One region of the Paenibacillus sp. FSL H3-0302 genome, then DNA from elsewhere that is predicted to be linked to it. Evidence: riboswitches for the same ligand, from Rfam matches in the RefSeq annotation. Region 1 holds a riboswitch; each other region holds the start of a gene.
The links. A riboswitch is a leader RNA that binds a small molecule or an ion and turns the genes downstream of it on or off. The one in region 1 is predicted to bind cobalamin.

Region 2: it holds a riboswitch for cobalamin, as region 1 does, so the genes downstream of both, MHH50_RS03875 (S-layer homology domain-containing protein) here and MHH50_RS04540 (DUF4430 domain-containing protein) in region 1, are expected to answer to the same signal.
Region 3: it holds a riboswitch for cobalamin, as region 1 does, so the genes downstream of both, metE (5-methyltetrahydropteroyltriglutamate--homocysteine S-methyltransferase) here and MHH50_RS04540 (DUF4430 domain-containing protein) in region 1, are expected to answer to the same signal.

Annotation. Positions count from the first base shown of each region.
Region 1 covers NZ_CP150284.1:1,060,951-1,067,628, forward strand. Annotated here, with positions in the region: gene MHH50_RS04535 (hypothetical protein) at 1-2,326, shown strand, start outside; cobalamin riboswitch at 2,454-2,657, shown strand; gene MHH50_RS04540 (DUF4430 domain-containing protein) at 2,827-5,391, shown strand; gene MHH50_RS04545 (methyl-accepting chemotaxis protein) at 5,594-6,678, shown strand, end outside.
Region 2 covers NZ_CP150284.1:892,139-898,816, reverse strand. Annotated here, with positions in the region: gene MHH50_RS03875 (S-layer homology domain-containing protein) at 1-3,459, opposite strand, end outside; cobalamin riboswitch at 3,622-3,823, opposite strand; gene MHH50_RS03870 (cellulase family glycosylhydrolase) at 4,165-5,886, shown strand; gene MHH50_RS03865 (transposase) at 5,956-6,249, opposite strand; gene MHH50_RS03860 (hypothetical protein) at 6,271-6,678, opposite strand, start outside.
Region 3 covers NZ_CP150284.1:4,956,648-4,963,325, forward strand. Annotated here, with positions in the region: gene msrA (peptide-methionine (S)-S-oxide reductase MsrA) at 1-152, shown strand, start outside; gene MHH50_RS22075 (DUF4349 domain-containing protein) at 250-1,365, opposite strand; gene MHH50_RS22080 (DUF1540 domain-containing protein) at 1,794-1,946, shown strand; gene metE (5-methyltetrahydropteroyltriglutamate--homocysteine S-methyltransferase) at 2,093-4,396, opposite strand; cobalamin riboswitch at 4,551-4,757, opposite strand; gene MHH50_RS22090 (undecaprenyl-diphosphate phosphatase) at 4,857-5,717, opposite strand; gene MHH50_RS22095 (DedA family protein) at 5,768-6,391, opposite strand; gene MHH50_RS22100 (FtsX-like permease family protein) at 6,409-6,678, opposite strand, start outside.

The DNA of each region.
Region 1 (6,678 bases):
CGTGATTACGTATGCGAATGAACCGCAAAGCCGTAAATATATACATCTTAGCTTTGTGGAAAAAGGTTCACTTCGTCCCGGTGATCGCAGTATTGAGAAGGATTATACCTTTGATTTGGCTTCCGGACGGATGGGGAATGTCGATTTTGGCGAGACCCGCCAGCCTTATGCTGATTTGGTGTGGAAGCTATTACTGCTGAATCCAGGAGATATTAACGACTTCGTAAGCTTCGCCGATCAGATTCTGCGTGGAGAGAGTCCTGAGCACAAGCTATCCCTTTCTTTCTATAATGAGCTGGCTATATTTTATGAGATTGAGCAAGGGAACGAGCATTTATATACGGAAAACAAGAGTGCGGTGCTAAGTGGTTTGCTTTCTTACCTTAAACCAGACGGTGCAATTCATTCTAGAATCCGCTTGAATGATATTTTCTTAGAACGGTTTGACCGGGAATTTGATCTGATTCGGCAAAGAAATGTGCCAGATCCGGCGATTATGGAATGCTTTAAAGAGTATTTTGTACTTAAGGATCACAATTACAGGGTCAGAATCGTGGATTATTTCATCAATGGGATGCTTCATAGTGTGGAAGCGGGCCGCAAGGATATTTTGAGTGCTGCTTACGGGATCATTGAGAGTAATGATGAGTTAAGTGCAGCTTACTTCCAGCGCGTGATGTCTGAAACTTATTTCCGTAAGCAGCTACTTGAGCCTTATATGGAATCAAGACTAGCTGCGGCGTCCAGATCTGCGGATATTCTGAGCTTTGTGCTCCATTGGGGGCGGTTCCTGCCAGTGGCGTTAGAGCAGTCTTTTGCTCAAAATGCTGTGAAGGATTATTTGCTAGAAAAGCTCCAGCTGGAGCATGATCCGGTGGCTTCTGTGGCGGAAATTCATGAAATTGTAGATAAGGCAGAAAAAGATCGCCGCAAAGGAACAGGAGTTGCTCCTAAGGCACTCTCCCTAATGCAGGATCTTGCTGCTTCAGCAGATAGATTCTTACTGAACCGCTTATCGCTTTCTGATATGACGCAGGAGGAGCTTCTGGAGGTAGTTTTTTTACGGTATGGTAATGTTGTCGATTGGCAGCCGCCACTGGATAGGATTAGCAAGCAGAAAGAGAATGCGCTGCGTGCCGCTTACCGCTGGTTTGGTGAAGAGAAGCCGAATGAGGAGATTTTTACAGGATTGTCTCCGCAGGAACTAGACGATGTGCAGCTACTGGGTCGTCGTTTGCTAAAAGAGGCGCGTGTTCTGGAACCCTTTGAACGGCTTCCGCTAGCCTTTTACTATACAACTCAGCGTGAAGGGGGTCCGCTGGATTACGATGCGCTTCTGGAGCTGTTAAAGCGTAAAGCCGGTTCCGACAAAGAAATCATCTATCGGTTTTTTGCTTGGTCGCAAGGCAATCCTTTATTTACGGTTTCGAATAAAAAGCTGCAACCGGGTTACCGTAAGGCGATTCTGAAGTATTTCCTGAGCAGTGATCGTGAAGCGTTCAAGAATCGGGAATTCCGAAAGAACTATGTCGCGGCAGCTCGGCCTGCTCTGCAAAATGTGTACAATGAAGCCCGCTCCCAACTGGCTTCCCCGCTGGCGCGCTGGATCAGCCGCAGCCGATTTCGACTCTTAATCTCCGGCTCCATTACGGGTATTCTGGTGATTATTGCAATTATCGTATTCAGTATGCTGCGTCCGGATGATACGAAGACGGCTCTGCCGGGGACAAGCCCTGAGCCGACCCCTGTTCAGAGTGCAGGCAATATGCTGCCTCCGGCTTCAGTATACTTGAAGGATCAGAGCGTCGAAGGAGATAAGGGGAGCAGCATATTGGTGTTCACCTTCGCAAGTGCAGATGACTGTGTGCAGTTTAAACCGACTGAGGTTAGTTTAATGTCTTCGTCTACAAAGATAGATAAAAGCTTTAAGGTCGCTGCTACAAATGGGACTTGTCCAGTGCCGTCAACGGATGGGACGGATGAGGGAAACGCTGCTGACGAGTCAGATGCCGCTGGCACTACTGGAGGAACAGCAGAAGGTGCAGACTCTACTAACGCTGTAGCTGATGCTTCTCCGTCCACTACGCCTTCCTCTGATACTGAGAACAGCACTGGGTTACCTTCCGCAACAGCTGTGACTGAAGGTGAACAACCTTCCTATCAGGTTGAGGTTACATTGGAGTCTGGAGCGACAATTCTAGAGAAAAGTATGATCAAAGCCGGAAGATTTACATTGATCGTAGATCCCGATCCTAATATTCCACCAGCTTCTGATTCAAGTGCTGAACCCTCCCCGACTGCAAGTCCGGATGGAACAGTCGAATAACAAGCTTTCTGAACAGCAATAACTACCGGAAGGTGGCGTATTGCTGTTCATTTTTTTGCTGCCCATACTAAGCTTTTCTATAGACATGCTATGTATTAATAGATATGATTATGGATGTCAAAATAAGATACTACATACTGGAAAAGGTGCAGACTCTATCAATCTAGTCGTCTGCTTAAAAGGGAAGTCCGGTGCAAGAGTCCGGCGCGGTCCCGCCACTGTATGTGCGGAGCGTTTCTTCTATAAGCCACTGCCCCGAAGGTAGGGTGGGAAGGTGAAGAACAGCGATGAAGCATTAGCCAGGAGACCTGCCTTTTTCGTGAGCGTTTCTATTCTTCGTGGGGTAAGAATGTGGAACATATACAGATGGACTGTTGGCAGGAAGCAAGCGCCGCAGCCTCAATTTGTAATCTTCCCTGACCGCCCTCCAAAGGGGCGGTCTTTATGTTATGCGTCTTATTCCCGGCAGTACCCATTCTTATACAGAAAGAGGTTAAACAATGAAGAAAATCATGTCTTCCAAGTTTGTAGCACTTGGGCTGGCCTTATTCATGGTCATTTCAATTCTAGGAACATCTCTTGCTCCGGCGGGACAAATATTTGCAGAAGCGGGCGCTGGCGCCGGTCTGGAGGCAACTGCCGCGGAGCGGATTAATGTTGCGGATGCGACTTATGCGGCTGCGGAATATCTCTTGAAAGGTGGCGTGCAATCGGATTGGCAAGCCATTGGATTAGCGCAAGCAGGGTACAAGCTGCCGGCTAGTTACCTTTCAGAGCTTGAGAAAAAAGTAAAGGATGCAGCTGGCGATTTCACCAATGTAACCGATTATGCTCGAATCGTGCTCGCAGTGAGAGCGATTGGTGCAGATCCTACTAGCTTTGCTGGTAACGGAACGACTCCTGGCTATAATCTGATTGAGAAAATCTATAATAATAGCAAGCTCAGTGAACAGACGCTTAATAATCCGGTATATGCTTTACTTGCGCTGGATTCTGGTAAATATAATATCCCAAGTGACGCGAAATGGACGGCGGATAAGCTCCTTACGGAGATTCTCTCCAAACAGAATCCGGATGGGGGCTTTGCACTAACCTCAGGTGCAAGTGAGCCTGATATGACAGCGATAACCTTGACGGCTCTGGCGGCACATAAAAATAATCCCGAAGCCTACTTAGCAGGGCTACAAGCCGTAGCTTGGTTATCTACAGCTCAAGATAGCCATGGGGGTTACGGTGACAGTGCTGAAAGTAGCGCACAAGCAATCCTTGGACTCACCTCCTTCGGAGTTGATCCTAGTGGATTAGAATACACCAAAAACAAAGTGGATCTAATGGAGAACCTGCTTAGCTATCGTCTAGCTGATGGTAGCTTCACCCATAGCCGTGGTGGAAGCAGTAATATTCTGGCGACAGAGCAAGGGCTTCAGGCGCTGGTTGCCTATAATTTGCTATATAAAGGAAGCAACAGTAAGCTATACGATTTTTCCAAATCCTCCATTCAGAGCTCACTCATCTACGCTCCAGTAACGATTGAGGGACCACAGGCCACGTTGGCACAAGGGTACGCCTATGCTGGCAACGCACTTGGAGCGTTAGAGAAGCTGGCGCTTCAAACGAACTTGCCGATCACAAATCCTTCGGGCAGTTATGTGACTGGCATCGGAAGTATTGCTGCTGGAAGCTTTGGTGGTTATGACGGATGGATGTACGTTGTATCACGTGACGGAAAATGGATTAATCCCGATGTAGGCATGAGTGATTTTGTACTTAAAGATTCAGATCAGGTACTGATTTATTATGCCGGAGATGACACTAAGCTTGTGGATTCCGTTACGCTTTCCAAAGCAAATCTTAAAGAGGGCGATTCCTTTACCGTCACTGTAACTAGTAAGACGTGGAAATGGGACGCTGCTACGAACACTTCCTCTCCTGTAACTGCAAAAGCTGCGGGTGTTCAGGTCCAAATTGGAGCTCAGACGGTAACGACGAATACTAAAGGTGAGGCCGTATTCTCAGGAAATATGCCCGCAGGTGACTATACACTGACTGTAACTGGCTACCGTGAAGGCAAAGCCCCAACGATTGCTAAATATACAAAAGCTCTAAAAGTGATTTCTAAGAATGTAACAGCTTCGCTAACCGTTGAAGGCCCGGAAGGGTTGATTAGTGAGGGGACTTTGAAAGCCTCCAATGCCCTTGAAGCGTTGCAACAACTAGGGTCTACCGATGATTTTAAAGTGGATATCACCAAATCGTCTTATGGCAACTTTGTATCAGGTATCCATGGAGTTTCGCAAGGTACTTACGACGGATGGTGGAGCTTCGTGGTATCACGCGGCGGGGAGTGGATATATCCAAGTGTGGGTATGGATGCGTTCGAACTACAGGAATCCGATCGTGTGCTTGTCTATTATGCAGGAGAAAATACACAGGTTGTAGATGCTGTGGTGCTTACCCCATCACAGCCAAAAGCTAATGAAGCTTTTACTGTAAAGGTTTCACAGAAAAAGTGGGTGTGGGATCAGGAAAGCTTCACTTCTGATCCGGTTACCTCACCAGCTGCAGGTGTGCAGGTTTCGATTGGTGATAAGAAGGTAATCACGAATGAACAAGGTGTGGCTATTGTTGATGGGGGTCTCCCAGCAAATAGCTATACAATAACTGTTACCGGTTATGCTAAAGATAGCGTACCGAGCGTAGCGCGTTATACTCAGTCTCTGACTGTCGGATCGTCTGTTATTGCTCCAGCAAAAGCTACCGCTACCCTCTCAGTGATTGGAGATAGCCGGAGAGGAACCATCCTAGCCAGTACAACAGTAGCTCTAAAAGAGGGCGAAACGGCTTATAGCTTACTAGTCAGTCAATTAGGGACTAAGGTAGTATCATCCGGCAACGCTGGAAGCATCTACGTGAAATCTATTGACGGGTTGGCTGAATTTGATGGAGGCCCAAGCAGCGGATGGAAGTATAAAACGAACCGGGATGCGGATCCAAGCATCAGTGCAGACAGTTATATTTTGCAGAACGGTGATACTTTGTACTGGTACTATACCTCTGGAGAATAAGGAAGAGGAAGTTTGATTAGGCGGGCACACATGGATTCGGAGTAATAGCGGATCGGGTGCCCGCCTTTTTTTATTTGAGGAAAGTCGTTTTATGACAATATATACTTTTATTCGACACAATATTTTAAAAATCATCAAACTCTTAGCCCTTCCGACCGATAAAAATAGATAGATCATAAGATAATGTGAAGGCGGAGTGTAGATGAAAAATTTGAAAGTGAAATACAAAATAGGGCTGCTTTTGGTATTCGCAGTAATTATGGTGAATGCTGTAGGGGGCATAGGCATCATCACAATGAACAAAATGGCCGAAAAGACAAATGAGACATATAATGAAAATTTATTGCCTGTTTCTTACGTAGGGCAGATGCGTACGAATAATAGGGCTATTGAATCCTATCTTTTGGAGCGTTTGATTAGCGTTGATGCCAGCAAAAACAAAGAACTTTCTGAGAGTATCCAAGTGAAGGTTCAAGATAATAATGAACTTATGAACAAGGTGAAAGCGATTCAGTATAATGATCCTGCTATTGTAAGTAAAATCAAAGAGTATGAGTCCTTTTTGCCAGATTATCGTGCACAGCGGGATAACATTATAAAGATTGCTGATAGTAATCATAATCAAGAGGCCTATAAAGTATTTTCAGGCGAATTTAACGAATCCCGTGAAAAAATGATCAACCTGCTTAAAGGAATTAGTGATTCTTTGCTTAAAGATGCTGATGAACACAATTCAGGTTCCATGGCAACCGCTAAAAGCATGCGTGTAAACAATACCATAATGATTACTTTCGCTTGGGTGATTTGTATCTTGATTAGTATTGCAATCATTCGCCTGATAACAAAACCGCTTAAAGAACTGCAAGGACTAATGAAGCGGGCAGAAGATGGAGATTTGACCGTGGTAGCAACGTACACCGCCAAGGATGAGATCGGCCAAATTAACAGTTCATTTAACAATATGCTGCAGGGCTTGCGGAAGATGATGCAAGGGATTGCAGAGAGTGCAGAACTGCTGTCAGCTTCATCGGAAGAGATGAGCGCTAGTGCTGAGCAGACCTCATTGGCTTCACAAATGATCGCTGTATCTTCTGGAGAGATTGCTGCGGGATTTGATGAACAGACAGAGAGCATTAACAGTACAACACGTTCAATAAAAGCAATGACCAATGATATTGCAGCCGTAGAGGGCAGCAGCTATGAAATGTCGGATCTAATGGGAGTAGTTTCCGGTTCATCGGATCGTGGAGTAGAGGCTGTAGACCAAATCATTGTGCAGATGAAGGA
Region 2 (6,678 bases), 170 kb from region 1:
AAATTCATTATTAAAGCCTGTGATTAGACCTGCCTTATGCGCAGCATTCACATATGGATAGAACCAATCGCCTAGAGCGACATCCTTATAGGTAATGCCTTTATCACTCTTAATATCAAGTTCTAATGCAGAAACGAGAATCTTAGTGAACTCCGCTCTTGTGATATAAGCTTTCGGATTCACCTGGCCATTATTACCTTGGATATATCCTTTTACTGTAGCTGTTTCAATCGCTGAATAGGCCCAGGAAGAGATCTTATCAGCATCTGTATACAGTTGTTTAATATCATTCGTGTTCTGGGTAGGATCCTTAGGAGTCACTGTTGGAGATGGACTCACATTTGGATCAACGCCGGCTTCCGGATTAGCTCCCCCACCAGGAGCAGGAGTAGCACCAGGCTTAGGCGTTGGGGTTGGGCTTGTAGTTGGTATCGGTGCATTTAGATCCACACCCAAATTCGTAGTATAACGCCACTGAATTCTGTCCCCGGAACTTAGGTCATATGAAGATGCTCCATAATTAGGATATTTCCCATTCACATTATACATCCATCCACTGCCGCTGCCATGGTCAAATTCCCCATCACCAGCTATGGATTCAACATATACACTTCCAAAGTCACTGTTCCAGGAATCTCTATAGTCGATACCGCGGCTATCCAGCACTCTTTTTAGTACAGACCACACTGTGTCACCAGATTGTAGCTCTACCTGTACAGATGGAACAACATATCCCTTATTAATCGTAAGCTTATCCACGGACAGGATTACATATGGTTTCGATGGAGTGGTTCCGCCACCATTGTTGCCACCATTGTTGCCGCCATTTCCTTCACCATTTCCGCTACCATTACCGTTACCACCGTCGCCGCCAGGTGTTTGTACTGCACTGGAAGCATACGCAATGTAGTCAGTGAAGTGATTGGTTTTTACAATTAAGTCATTTCCACTATCATAGGCATACTCAGACTTACCGCTTGCAAAACCTAAGTCATCACTTGCAAATTTTTGAATGGCATGAGGGGTGCCATTTTGAATATAAGCAGCTTCTTTTCCTTTAAGGTCCTTAAAGGTTAACGTAATAAATTGACTAAATTCTACTCTTGCACTACCACCCATGGAAAATGCTTGAAGAATGTTATCAAGCTTCTTGTCCCCAGGAATAATCTGATTCACACTATCTTTTAGTGCAGATTCTGCACCGGTTAAAGCTGAAATCAGTTCAATCGTTGAGGCATCCCCACTCGTAACTTTTGCACCCTTAGGAATGACTACAGATACGTTACCTTTTATGGCCTCTATCTGAGGAAGGTCGCTGTTACTTGGTAAATTGACACTAACCTTTGATTGATTTTCTTCTGAAATAGCTACTGTGATTTCTTTGTTGCTATCTCCAGCGCTGATCGGAACGATATAATCATTAGCGTCATTTGGGATTTCAACTTTCGGGTTCTCCCCAGAAGGTAACGGAAGTTCTTTCGGACCCTCTGGTTGCCCAGGCCCCGGTTCTTCTGGTTGTTCCAGTTGCACATCATTCATATCAAAGAGACGGTTGCTATGATTGATCAGACGATCATAGGACACAAGAGCATACGTACCTTGGTCCGTCGCCATATTGTCCACTTTGCCTGTGAGGATATGCTTAAATCCACCCTCAGGTGCAGCAAAGCTAAGTAATGCATCAATAAGCGAATTTCCACTTTTAACAAATCTAGCGTCAGTGTGCGGATCTACGCCTACACCAGTTAAGGCTACAATTACCTGCGAGATACTCTCGCTGCTAGTGCTTCCCCAGCTTGTAAATCCGCCTTGATTGTTTTGGTTATCGGACAGCCATTGGATGGCCCGATCCACGGCAGCTTTTACATCATCACGGGTTGCATAATAAGGTGCAAGAGCTTGCATCGCCATCGCAGTCATATCGACATCGGCTTTGGTTACGCCTAATGCCCAGCCACCAGCTTCTGCTGTACCTTTTTTAACCTCTTTATCTAAAATATACTGAACTAGTTTTTCTCTTGTGGTCTGTTCTGTAACTCCATCAACTACAGGAATCTCATAGTTATGGCTATCTAGCGCAATCAGAGCAAAAATCGGACCATTATTGCCTTGCTTTTGGATATATTGATAATCAGCGAGTGCTTTTCTCAGATCATATCCCGCAACATTTGTGATATCTTTTCCGATAGAGGTAAGTCCTAATATTGCTCTGGAATTCTCTGTGCTTTTATTGGCGTCGAGTTTTCCATCCTCTTTAATGATTGATCCTATTTTCGTTGCTACATTGTTGTAATAAAGATCGTAATAACCGTTAGGTACTGTATAGTTCGCCCGGGCCAGAGAAAGGATTGACCATTCTCCACTGCCTGTTCCAAACGTTGGATTCTTTACAGTATTTAAAATATAAGCAAGGTTTTTATCTAACTGTTGTTTGACGGCAACTGTAGTTTCCAGTTTGTAAGTAACCTGATAAGTTACATTTGTTTTGTTTCCAGCTCCGTCAAGAGCCGTTACAGTAATTGCATTACTGCCTGAATTCAGAGTAGCTTTGTACTCCCCATTTGCAGGTGATAAAGTAACTCCATTCAGCTTCACTTCTGGAGTAATGTCACTATATACATTGTCTGTGACAGCTACTTTGAAGCTTATTTCTTTATTGGATACTTCCTGTTTATCTTGTATGCCACTTACTGTAATAACAGGGGGTTCTATGTCTAATGCATTATTAAGACCGACAAGCGCATGATCTACACTTATTTGAGAGCTTGCCATGTTTTCGAGCACGGAATAGGCTTCATAAACTGCCGATTGCACTACTGGTCTGTCCAAAATAGTTTCTTTATTAGGGGCACTGTTAATCTCGGCGATTTCCGCAGTTAAAGCATCCTTATTGGCAAGTTGAACTGGGATTTCCCCCCAGCCGCCAAGATCAGAACCATAGCCATAAGTGGTGAACTGAGTTCGAATGATGTCACCGTCTTGAGGCTTATAATCGGTCATCCCAAACGGAGGAAACACATTATTTACTGCATACATCCAACCCGACATGGAGGTGTAGTCAAACTGACTTAACCACTCGGGGTCTGCTTTAGTGCCGACTGTATTCCCATCGACTGAAATCATATCTAAAATATATTGTGGAATATTGACTTCGCTTCTGCCACTATCTTTAACTTCTGATAAATAAAAACCACTATCTATATTTCCTAAATATCTATAATTCCCATCACCTAGCGCACGTGTTATTAAAGATGCGCCATTATCGCCTTCATAAATCGGAACTTTAATAGGTTCCTTAATATACCCTTGGCCTAAGGTGAATTTCTCTACGGATACAGATACATACCCTTTAAGGGTAGAGCTTGCTCCATCTGCTTGAGCCGGGATTACACTTGTAGAGAATGTCGTAATAAATACAGCTACAATAAGTAACCACGCTAAAAACTTATTTTTCTTCATTTTTCCATAACCCTTCCCTTCATACCTATGATAAAAAACAGAATAAACTTTCTCATAACCACAAAAAAACCACTCAACATAAACGTCAAGAGGTTAAGATAGTGAACCACAATAATAGCTGGCAAACACTATTCAAGCACCTCTCTATCGATCGTAGAGTTTGATGGTGTAACAGAAAAAGGCAGATATTCTGGCTCAAGTATCATCACCCTTGCTGCCTTCCCAGTTTCCCAGTGGCATTTTGCAAGGACTCCTCTTTCACAGCGGCGGGACCGCGCGGGATTCACACCCGCTTTCCATTTAACCAATCTATGATTGTACTTCCGCAACATTCATAGTTGGCACCTATTTCTAATTTTAAATTTTCATGCTTCATCATAACTAATATATATGCTTTTGTCATGTTATATTTCTTTTTTGTATAACGGGCAGCTAGAGATAATCCTATTGAATAACCAATTTCTACGAGTAGGGTTATTCAAATAATTTCTTTATCCAACTGTGGGGCAAATTAATTTAAATCACTAATTCTTATATGAATTTACCACAAATTAGTAAGGTACTCGCTAAGTGTATTCTATGTTAGGGTATATTCAGAAAGCGTTTACAAAATAAAACTGGAGGTGTTTGTGTTCATCTAACCACCGAGTACAGCGTCAACGCCAGGTCCAAGCATCCTAAATTTATCTCACAAAGGAGAATTCAATGACTACGCGAATCCAGAAATCCTTCTTATCATTGACACTTGTCACCGCTCTTCTGCTCTCTCTGTTCTCATCCATGGCCGCAGCTGCAACTAAGGACGAGCAACAAGCTAAGGCAGCGCCAAAGAGTAAGATCCAATCCTATGTAGACGAAATGCAGCCCGGATGGAACCTTGGCAATACTTTAGATGCTACAGGTGAGGATGAAACCTCCTGGGGCAATCCACGTGTGACCCAAGAACTTATTAAAAAGATCGCCGCTCAAGGCTATAAAAGCATTCGGATTCCTGTGACCTGGGATACTCACATGGGTGCGGCACCAGACTATACCCTAGAAAAGGCCTACCTCGACCGTGTGGAAGAAGTTGTCGGCTGGGCACTGGACGCCAAGCTTTATGTCATGATTAATGTCCATCATGATTCCTGGCTATGGGTAAGCCATATGGAAGAAAAACACGATGAAACGCTGGCGCGTTATAATTCAGCCTGGACTCAAATTGCCGATCGCTTCAAGGACAAACCCGATAAGCTGATGTTCGAGAGCATAAATGAACCTCGATTCACCGATGGTGGAAGTACGGACGAAGCAAAAATGGAGCAAATGCTTACTGAACTCAATAACTCCTTCTATCAAATCGTGCGGAAATCCGGTGGAAAAAACGACCTTCGCCCACTTGTATTGCCTTCACTAGAGTCTTCACCTACGCAAACAAGAATGGATCATCTCTATAAGACGATTACGGCTCTGAACGATCCAAATATTATTGCGACCGTTCACTTCTATGGCTTCTGGCCTTTTAGTGTGAACATTGCCGGCTACACCACGTTTGAAAAAGATACAAAAAACGATATCACTCAAACTTTTGATAACGTTTACAATACATTTGTAGCTAAAGGCATCCCTGTCATCGTCGGCGAATTTGGTTTATTAGGTTTCGATAAAGACACGGGTGTGATTGAACAGGGCGAGAAGCTTAAATTCTTTGAGTATCTGACTTATTATTTGAAAGAAAAGAAAATGACTTCCATGCTCTGGGATAACGGACAGCATTTCAACCGTAAAACTTATAAGTGGTCTGATCCTGAACTCCACAATGTATTAATGTCTGGTCTGAAGGAGCGTTCCTCCAGCACCGAAAGCGATTTGGTCTACCTAAAAAAAGGTGCACAAATCAAAGATACCAAGGTTAAGCTAAACCTGAACGGCAATAAGCTAACCACCATTAGTGCCAACGGAAAGTATCTGACCAAAGGTAAAGATTACACCTTAAATGGTGAGGAGCTCACCATCAAAGCCAGCCAACTCAAAAAGCTCACAGCTTCCCAAAAATACGGTGAAAATGCCGTGCTGACTCTGAAATTCAACAAGGGTGTTGCGTGGAGACTTAAGGTGATTGTGTATGACACAGCTAAATTAAGCGATGCAAAAGGCACGACTGAATCCTTTGCCATTCCGACCACCTTTAATGGTAACCAGCTTGCCACAATGGAAGCTGTATATACCGCTGGTGGCAATGCAGGTCCGCAGGACTGGACTCCATTTAAGGAATTCGGCAATACCTTCTCACCTTCTTATAACACTAAAGAAATCAAGCTGCTTCCCGCGTTCTTTAAAGATGTTAAAGACGGCGAGGTAATCCTGAAGTTCCACTTCTGGAATGGGGATATCATCACCTACAAGATCACGAAGAGCGGAACAAACGTTGTAGGAAAGTCCTCTTAACCCCCCGTCCTGTTAACAACACAAATAGGGGTGTCCTTCGCAGGAACATCCCTATTTGTATTGTACCGATCACATATAAACCTCGTCATACGAAATTATCATCAACCGATAAATTAAATAAACGCCAAGATAGGCTCCGGTAATAAGAAACATTGGATTTAAAAATATCGCATGGATCGAGGTCATAAATACAGCATGATCTCTTAATATTTCGTAAATTGCCAAGGCAGAAATATTTCCAAAGATAATCGTACTTAAGATCGAAACAACATTGAAAACTATACGCCACTTTATGGATTTCCCCTGTAACATCAGCATAACAATGGGAACAAGAATACTACCAAGTACGATTAGAAATTTCATCCAGCTCACCTCGGTAATTTTTTAATCGTCCAGTTCCACACTTTCGATTTGTCCGTCTGCATTTACCGTCCACTCGATTTCAACGCCATTGTTCAATCCGAGCTTGTCTTCATCTTCAATGACTATATGATCAGGAATCGTTAAGGTTTGCTCTTTACCGCCCTCCACTTGAACAGTAACCTGTTTACCCTTAACCGCAGTGATCCTTCCGTCATATTCAATCTGCTGCAAAACAATCTTTTGATTCGGATCTGTGATGGTGACCCGCTTGCCTCCGTCAGTTAGCAGCTCAACCTTTTTATGATAGTTATCTTTTAACGAAACCTCCTTGATAACTCTCTGAATGCTAACCCCCTCTGGAAGTTTCCCAGTATTTGAGCCGGGTGACGCAGATGTTAGAGGTTGTTCTGTTGCGTTATTCGTAGGTAC
Region 3 (6,678 bases), 3.0 Mb from region 1:
CAGATTCCCATCTAGGTCATGTCTTCGACGATGGTCCAGGGGAAAACGGCCTGCGCTACTGCATTAATTCAGCGGCACTGCGCTTTATACCAAAAGAGGATCTGGAGAAAGAGGGCTATGGCGAGTATCGTGTACTCTTCCAGCCTGCCTAATCTTCGATAAAAGCGAAATACTGTACTGTCTTACAGAAAAGAAAAGCCTCCAATTCACGGTATACCATGAATTGGAGGCTTTTTAATTCATAGAAGCTTATTCTTTATTCTCGTCCTCGTTAGCTTTCTTATCCTTTATTGAGGTTGTCACCTTTGGCTCTGCTGGTCCAGGGAGTACCTCCTTGTTCAGTTCCCGATTTTCCTGCCGTATCCGCTGGGTCTGCTGCTCCCGTCGTGCACGGATATTTTTGCGGGCAAACCAAACGATGGCTAAAATAATGCCCGCACCGATTAGAATCGGCAATGCGCCTGCAAGAATTACAAAAATCCACTGAAACATAACAGATAGTGCGTTCAGGCTTCCTTTTAAAGCATCCGATGCCCGTTCTAGCAATGGACCTTGCTCTGCCTTTTCCTTCACGGCTAAGCTCTCATCCGTCTGGTACACTCTAAGCTCTACCGTTGAAAAAGATACGTTCTGATCTATATATCGCATTCTGCCTTTGATCTGCTCAATCGTTTCTTGAATCGAACCAAGCTCGTTTGCAAAGGCGACCAGATCACTTGATTTCGTTGCTTTTTTCATAAACTCTGTGTATTGAGCTTCCATTAACTGCTTTGCCTTTAGACGCGACTCCAGATCAACATACTCCTCCGAGACATCCTGACCTTGAATACTGCGCTGTAGCGATTCGTGTTTTACTTTTTCCAAATTATTCAGAAAAGGAGAGAACCCGGAGGCAGGCACCTTAAGGATAAACGTCCCTCCTTGCTCATATTGCGACATGTTTTCGTTAAACTCTATAATATATCCTTTAGCCATCGTTACCATGTTGCGGATTTCAGTCTGAGCTTTACCGTAATCTTCTACTTCCATAGTCAGATTGGCATGATAGATTAGCTTCTTGTTCAATCCTTCCACGACATCACTGCCCGTGAATCCCGCGTTCCCTTGATCCGTGTTCTCTGATGTCAAACCTTTTTCAACTGGGGCTTCGTTGCCTCCCGCTGCTGTCTCAGCTTCTGCTGAGGTGCTCTTATCCGCTAATGTAGCTTTCGAAGATTGCTCAGTGGTTGCTGCAGCAGAATTACTCGTATTTCCGCCGTCACCAGCTAATTTGTCTGCCGCCGAATTGTTATCACCCGAGCCACAACCTGCCAATACCACCGCAAGAATTAATAAACATAAGTAATGCAGACCCCATTTGCGCATTCTCATTCCTCCAAAAGTGTAGTGGTTATCCCTAGCATTGTAACGTTACGGAATGTCATGTTCTGTACAGATCTCTTCCGTCTCTCATTTCTATAACGCCCCAAAACTTGGAAGGTTGCACTGGAATATGGAATTTCGGTAAATTTCTTTTGGTTTTTCTTGTTGAATACACAAAAAGCCGCATTTCTGCGGCTCTTATTGGACATATTTTTGATGTGGGAAGGTGACCCGAAAGTTAAAGAACTCATTTGCTTACAAACTCATTATTTGGTACAATTACCACGTCTAACCTAGTAAAAAAAGCCAAATACCCTCTATTCATAATGAATGAGGGCGTGACACGGCTTTGTTGAGACAAGCTCCACCTTGCTGAACAGAGCCGTTCATTGAATGATACTATCAATTACTATAAGGGGAGGTGAACCCTCATGGCAAAAGACGTAGTTTGTGAAGTTAACTCCTGCACCCACTGGGCAGAAGAGAACAAATGCAGCGCTGAATCGATCTTCGTAGCTTTCCACAGCTCCCAAGAACCAAAACGCGCAGAAGAAACAGATTGCAAAACTTTCGAAAGTAAATAAGTAAATGCCTGAAGGGACCCTCCACGGTTCCTTCTTTTTCTTTTTCATTCTAACAAGATTGAGAATTATTATCAAGTAGCTGATTATAAAAAAATAAGTGAACTAAAAAGCCAGGGTAAATTACCCTGGCTCTAATTTATTTATGTCTATTTTGATGCAATAACCCCTGACTTTTCCCTCGCAATAGCAGCAGCGCTTACCATGTTACGTAGTGCATCCTCTGTCTCCTGCCAGCCACGTGTTTTCAGACCGCAATCCGGATTAATCCAGAACTGTTCAGGGTCCAGCACCCGCAGCGCACGATCGATATTCGCCGTCATTTCTTCTACAGCCGGAACCCTCGGACTATGGATGTCATACACTCCAAGACCAATTCCTTTATCATAGGCCTGCTCCTCAAAGCTGATAATCAGCTCCCCATGGCTACGTGAAGTCTCAATGGAGATTACATCAGCATCCATAGCCGATATGGAATCGATCATGTCATTGAATTCGCTATAGCACATATGCGTATGAATTTGTGTCGTAGCCTTCACATGGTTCGTAGCAACGCGGAACGACTTCACTGCCCAGTTCAGGTAATGCTCACGGTCTTCTGCCTTAAGCGGAAGTCCTTCACGTATAGCCGGCTCATCCACTTGAATCATTTCGATGCCTGCATCTTCTAGCGCTTTTACTTCATGGCGAAGGGCAAGAGCAATTTGATTGGCTACCTCTTCCCGGCTGAGATCATCACGTACAAATGACCAATTGAGGATAGTTACAGGACCCGTCAACATTCCTTTAACCGGAAGCTTCGTCAACGATTGTGCATAGACACTTTCTTTAACAGTCATAGGCTGTATAAATGCAACATCCGCGTAGATCACCGGTGGCTTAACGCAACGGGAACCGTAGGATTGAACCCAGCCATTACTAGTAAACAAGTATCCGTCCAGCTTTTCTCCGAAAAACTCCACCATATCTGTACGCTCGAACTCACCGTGGACCAGAACATCCAGACCTAGCTTTTCTTGGAAGGTAATTGCATCCGCGATCTGCTCACGAACAAATCCATCATAACGCTCCTGATTCCAGACCCCTTTACGCCATTTCAATCTCGCCTGACGCACTTCTACTGTCTGTGGGAAGCTACCAATTGTAGTGGTTGGCAGAAGTGGAAGCTGCCATTTCTCTTGCTGCACCTTTAAGCGTTCAGCAAAAGGCAAACTGCGTTGGTCAGGCAAAGCTGCAAGTGCAAGCACTTGCTCCGCCACATCCTTACGGCCACGCTCAGGTAGTGCGCGGAATGCTGCAATAGCTTCACGACTAGCGGCCAGCGCTGCTTTAGAAGCTTCTCCTTTATCTGCGAGGGCTGCTCCGAGCAGACTAAGCTCTGCAAGCTTCTCATCGGCAAAAGCTAACGCATTCTTAACTGTCGCCTTCAGCTTCACCTCACCTTGAACGGTGACTGGGACATGCAGCAGACTGCAAGAAGGCTGAAGAATAAGACGATCAAGCGGCACATGAACACTGAGCTTTTCTACCAGTTGCAGCTTAGCGTCTAAATCGGAACGCCAGATGTTCCGTCCATCAATAATTCCGGCACCCAGCCATTTGTCCTTCGGCCAGCCAAGACGTTCGATAGAAGCCAGATTTGCTCCACCATCGTGCACAAAGTCAAGACCCAAGCCTTGAACAGGCAACTCTAGCAGTGCTTCCAACGGTTCAGCAGCTTCAAAATACGTCTGTAAAATAATATTCAAGCCCGGCACGGAGCCGGCAATTTCTGTGTATATCGAGTTAAGCAGTGTTAATTCTTCTTTACTTATGCCTGTAACAATCGCTGGCTCATCGATTTGTACCCAGCTTACCCCTTCTTGCTTCAGTTCCTGTAGCAGTTGAACATAGACTGGAACAAAACGTGCAGCAATCTTGGCGATATCTGCCGCTGCGTAACCTTTGGACAGCTTAAGGAAGGTATACAGACCTAAAAGTACCGGTTTACCTTCAATCCCTGCCTGCGATTTAGCAAAACGATAAGCCGCTAGAGGTTTATTTTCAGTCAGGCGTGGTGTTTGTGTGCCGATCTCTGGAACGATATAGTGATAGTTCGTATTGAACCATTTGGTCATCTCACAGGCAGTAGCCTCAGCATTACCACGGGCCATTGCAAAATAAAGATCAAGCCCGATGTCGCCGCCATCATACGTGTACCGTGGAGGTACAATTCCAAACATAACAGCCGTATCCAACACATGGTCATAAAAAGTAAAATCATTTACCGGAATAAGCTCAATTCCTGCCTCTTGCTGGGTCTTCAAATGCTGCAGCTGAATTGCTGCCATTTCGGAGCGGAATTGCTCCTCATTTATTTTCCCCTGCCAGTAGGCTTCCAGTGACTTTTTCCACTCGCGGTTCTTTCCGATTCTCGGATATCCAAGATTGCTTACTTTTACTTTATTCGTCATCTCGATACACTCCCTCTTCCATCTCTTATTTCAAACTCCAAAGCTACTTGCTTTCCTATAAAAAAGAGCGCCCTTCCCTAAAAAAGTCAAAGGGAAAGACGCCCATGATATACCCATGGTTAACGTCTAACACCTCCCTATCTTCCGTAGGTGAAGCAGTGCTGTTGAAACAGGCAGGTCTCCTGGCTAGCGGCGTCAACATCTTGAGCAGTCTTCCCAGCAGTAGTAAATTGCCAGTGACCTCTGTTGCTCGAGATTCTTCCGTTACAGTGGCGGGACCGCATCGGCTTCGAACCGAATTTCCCTATTAAGCCTACCGAATTACTATTTTCCGGTCAGCACCTGTCTCCGATATCATTCATCATTTGAGTGTCTTAATCTGATGTCATCATACGTGAAAGCCCCAGCAATCTGCAATAGATTACTGGGGCTTCTGTTATATCGATTCCTTATAACGGACTTAGAAAAATACGAAATATACTACAGCAGCAAGAATTATACGGTATATAGCAAACGGTAAGAGCTTGATACGATTGATCAGTTTTAAGAAGAAACGCATCGATAACAGCGCAAATAGGAAGGCACTAATAAAGCCTGCAATAAAAAACGGCAACGCGTCCATGGTGAAATATTGCCAGTTTTTCATCAGTGACAACAGACTGGCACCTGCCATGATGGGTACTGCCATAATAAACGTAAAATCAGCAGCGGCACGATGGCTCATCCCGAGGAGTACTCCACCAGAAATCGTCGAGCCCGAGCGTGAAAATCCAGGCCATAACGAAAAACACTGTACAAGACCTACACCAAGTGCCTGTTTGTATGTAATCTGATCTACACTCTCAGTTCTGATCTTCTTCGGCCCAAACAGATCGGCAATAATCATTAATATAGCCCCAATCACTAGACCAATTAACACTGTTGAGGTAGAGAATAAATGCTCATCAATATAATCATTAAACAGAACACCTAACACACCTGCAGGCACTAACCCTACCAGAACCTGAGTCAGCTTGAGATGCCCGCCCTGCTCCAACTGCGGTAGCTCCTCTGTTACAGGATCCAACTGCTTACGGCTGAAACGCTTTAAGCCTAACAAATCAATGAACCGATTTCTAAAGATCACAACAACCGCTAATATTGAACCCAGTTGAATAACTACTTTGAAGGTATTTGCCGTATATTGTCCAAATAACTCCTGTGATTTCAGCCACATATCATCAACAATAATCATATGACCCGTGGAGGATACTGGAGCAAATTCGGTTAAACCTTCAACAAGCCCCAAAATAATGGCTTTAATAATCGTTAATAGCTCCATGTGTTTCCCTCCTTTTTAATAGTCATTTCTATTATCAGTCCACTACCCGCTTAGCCCTCAGTGTTCATTCTCCGGCTGCGTTTGCGGAAGTACAGAAACCCAAGAATAACTAATCCGCCAGCAATTAGTACATAGACTACATTGGAGTACACGTCCATGTACATAGCAATGTCTTCCCAGGATTCTCCTAAAGCCGCGCCAATAAGCACAAGCAGCAAATTCCATCCCAATGTGCCAATCGTTGTGAAGATCATAAATACTCCAAATTTCATGCCCGACATTCCCGCCGGAATCGAAATCAGACTGCGGACCAGCGGAACCATCCGACAAAACAATACAGTCCAGTAGCCATATTTATCAAACCAGGCGTCAGCCTTGTGGATATCTTTTTTACTGACCCTAATTAGGCTACCCCAGCGTTCAACCAGTTTCTCTAACCGGCTCACATCCAATAATCGGCCAATATAATAGAGAATTACTGCACCCAGTAGTGAACCAGCCGTGGCAGCAATGATTACACCAGGGATCGTCAAGCTCGTCGTAGTCGTCATAAATCCTCCAAAGGGCAGGATCACTTCTGAAGGAATTGGTGGAAATATATTTTCAAAGGCCAGCATCAGAAAAATACCGAAGTAACCAAACTGCTCCATAAAATCTGTAATCCATGCTTGCATCTTGTTACCCCCATTTCTCATATCAAGTTCTTCTTCAGGTTGCGTAAATAGCGGCTGCGAATAAAAAAGAAGTATAGTCCTTGAACAGCCAAATATCCGAGTAACACCGCGCCTGTCTCCGTTGCGATAGATAAGTAGAACAACCGTTGAAGCGCAATAAAGGCAAACACACTGTGTAAAATAGCTATTCCGACCGGCACAAAAAACAACAAAGACAGCTGAATCGTAACTATTCGATTGAGTTCTTTATCCGTAAGTCCCATCTTGGACAAAGTGGAATATTGATT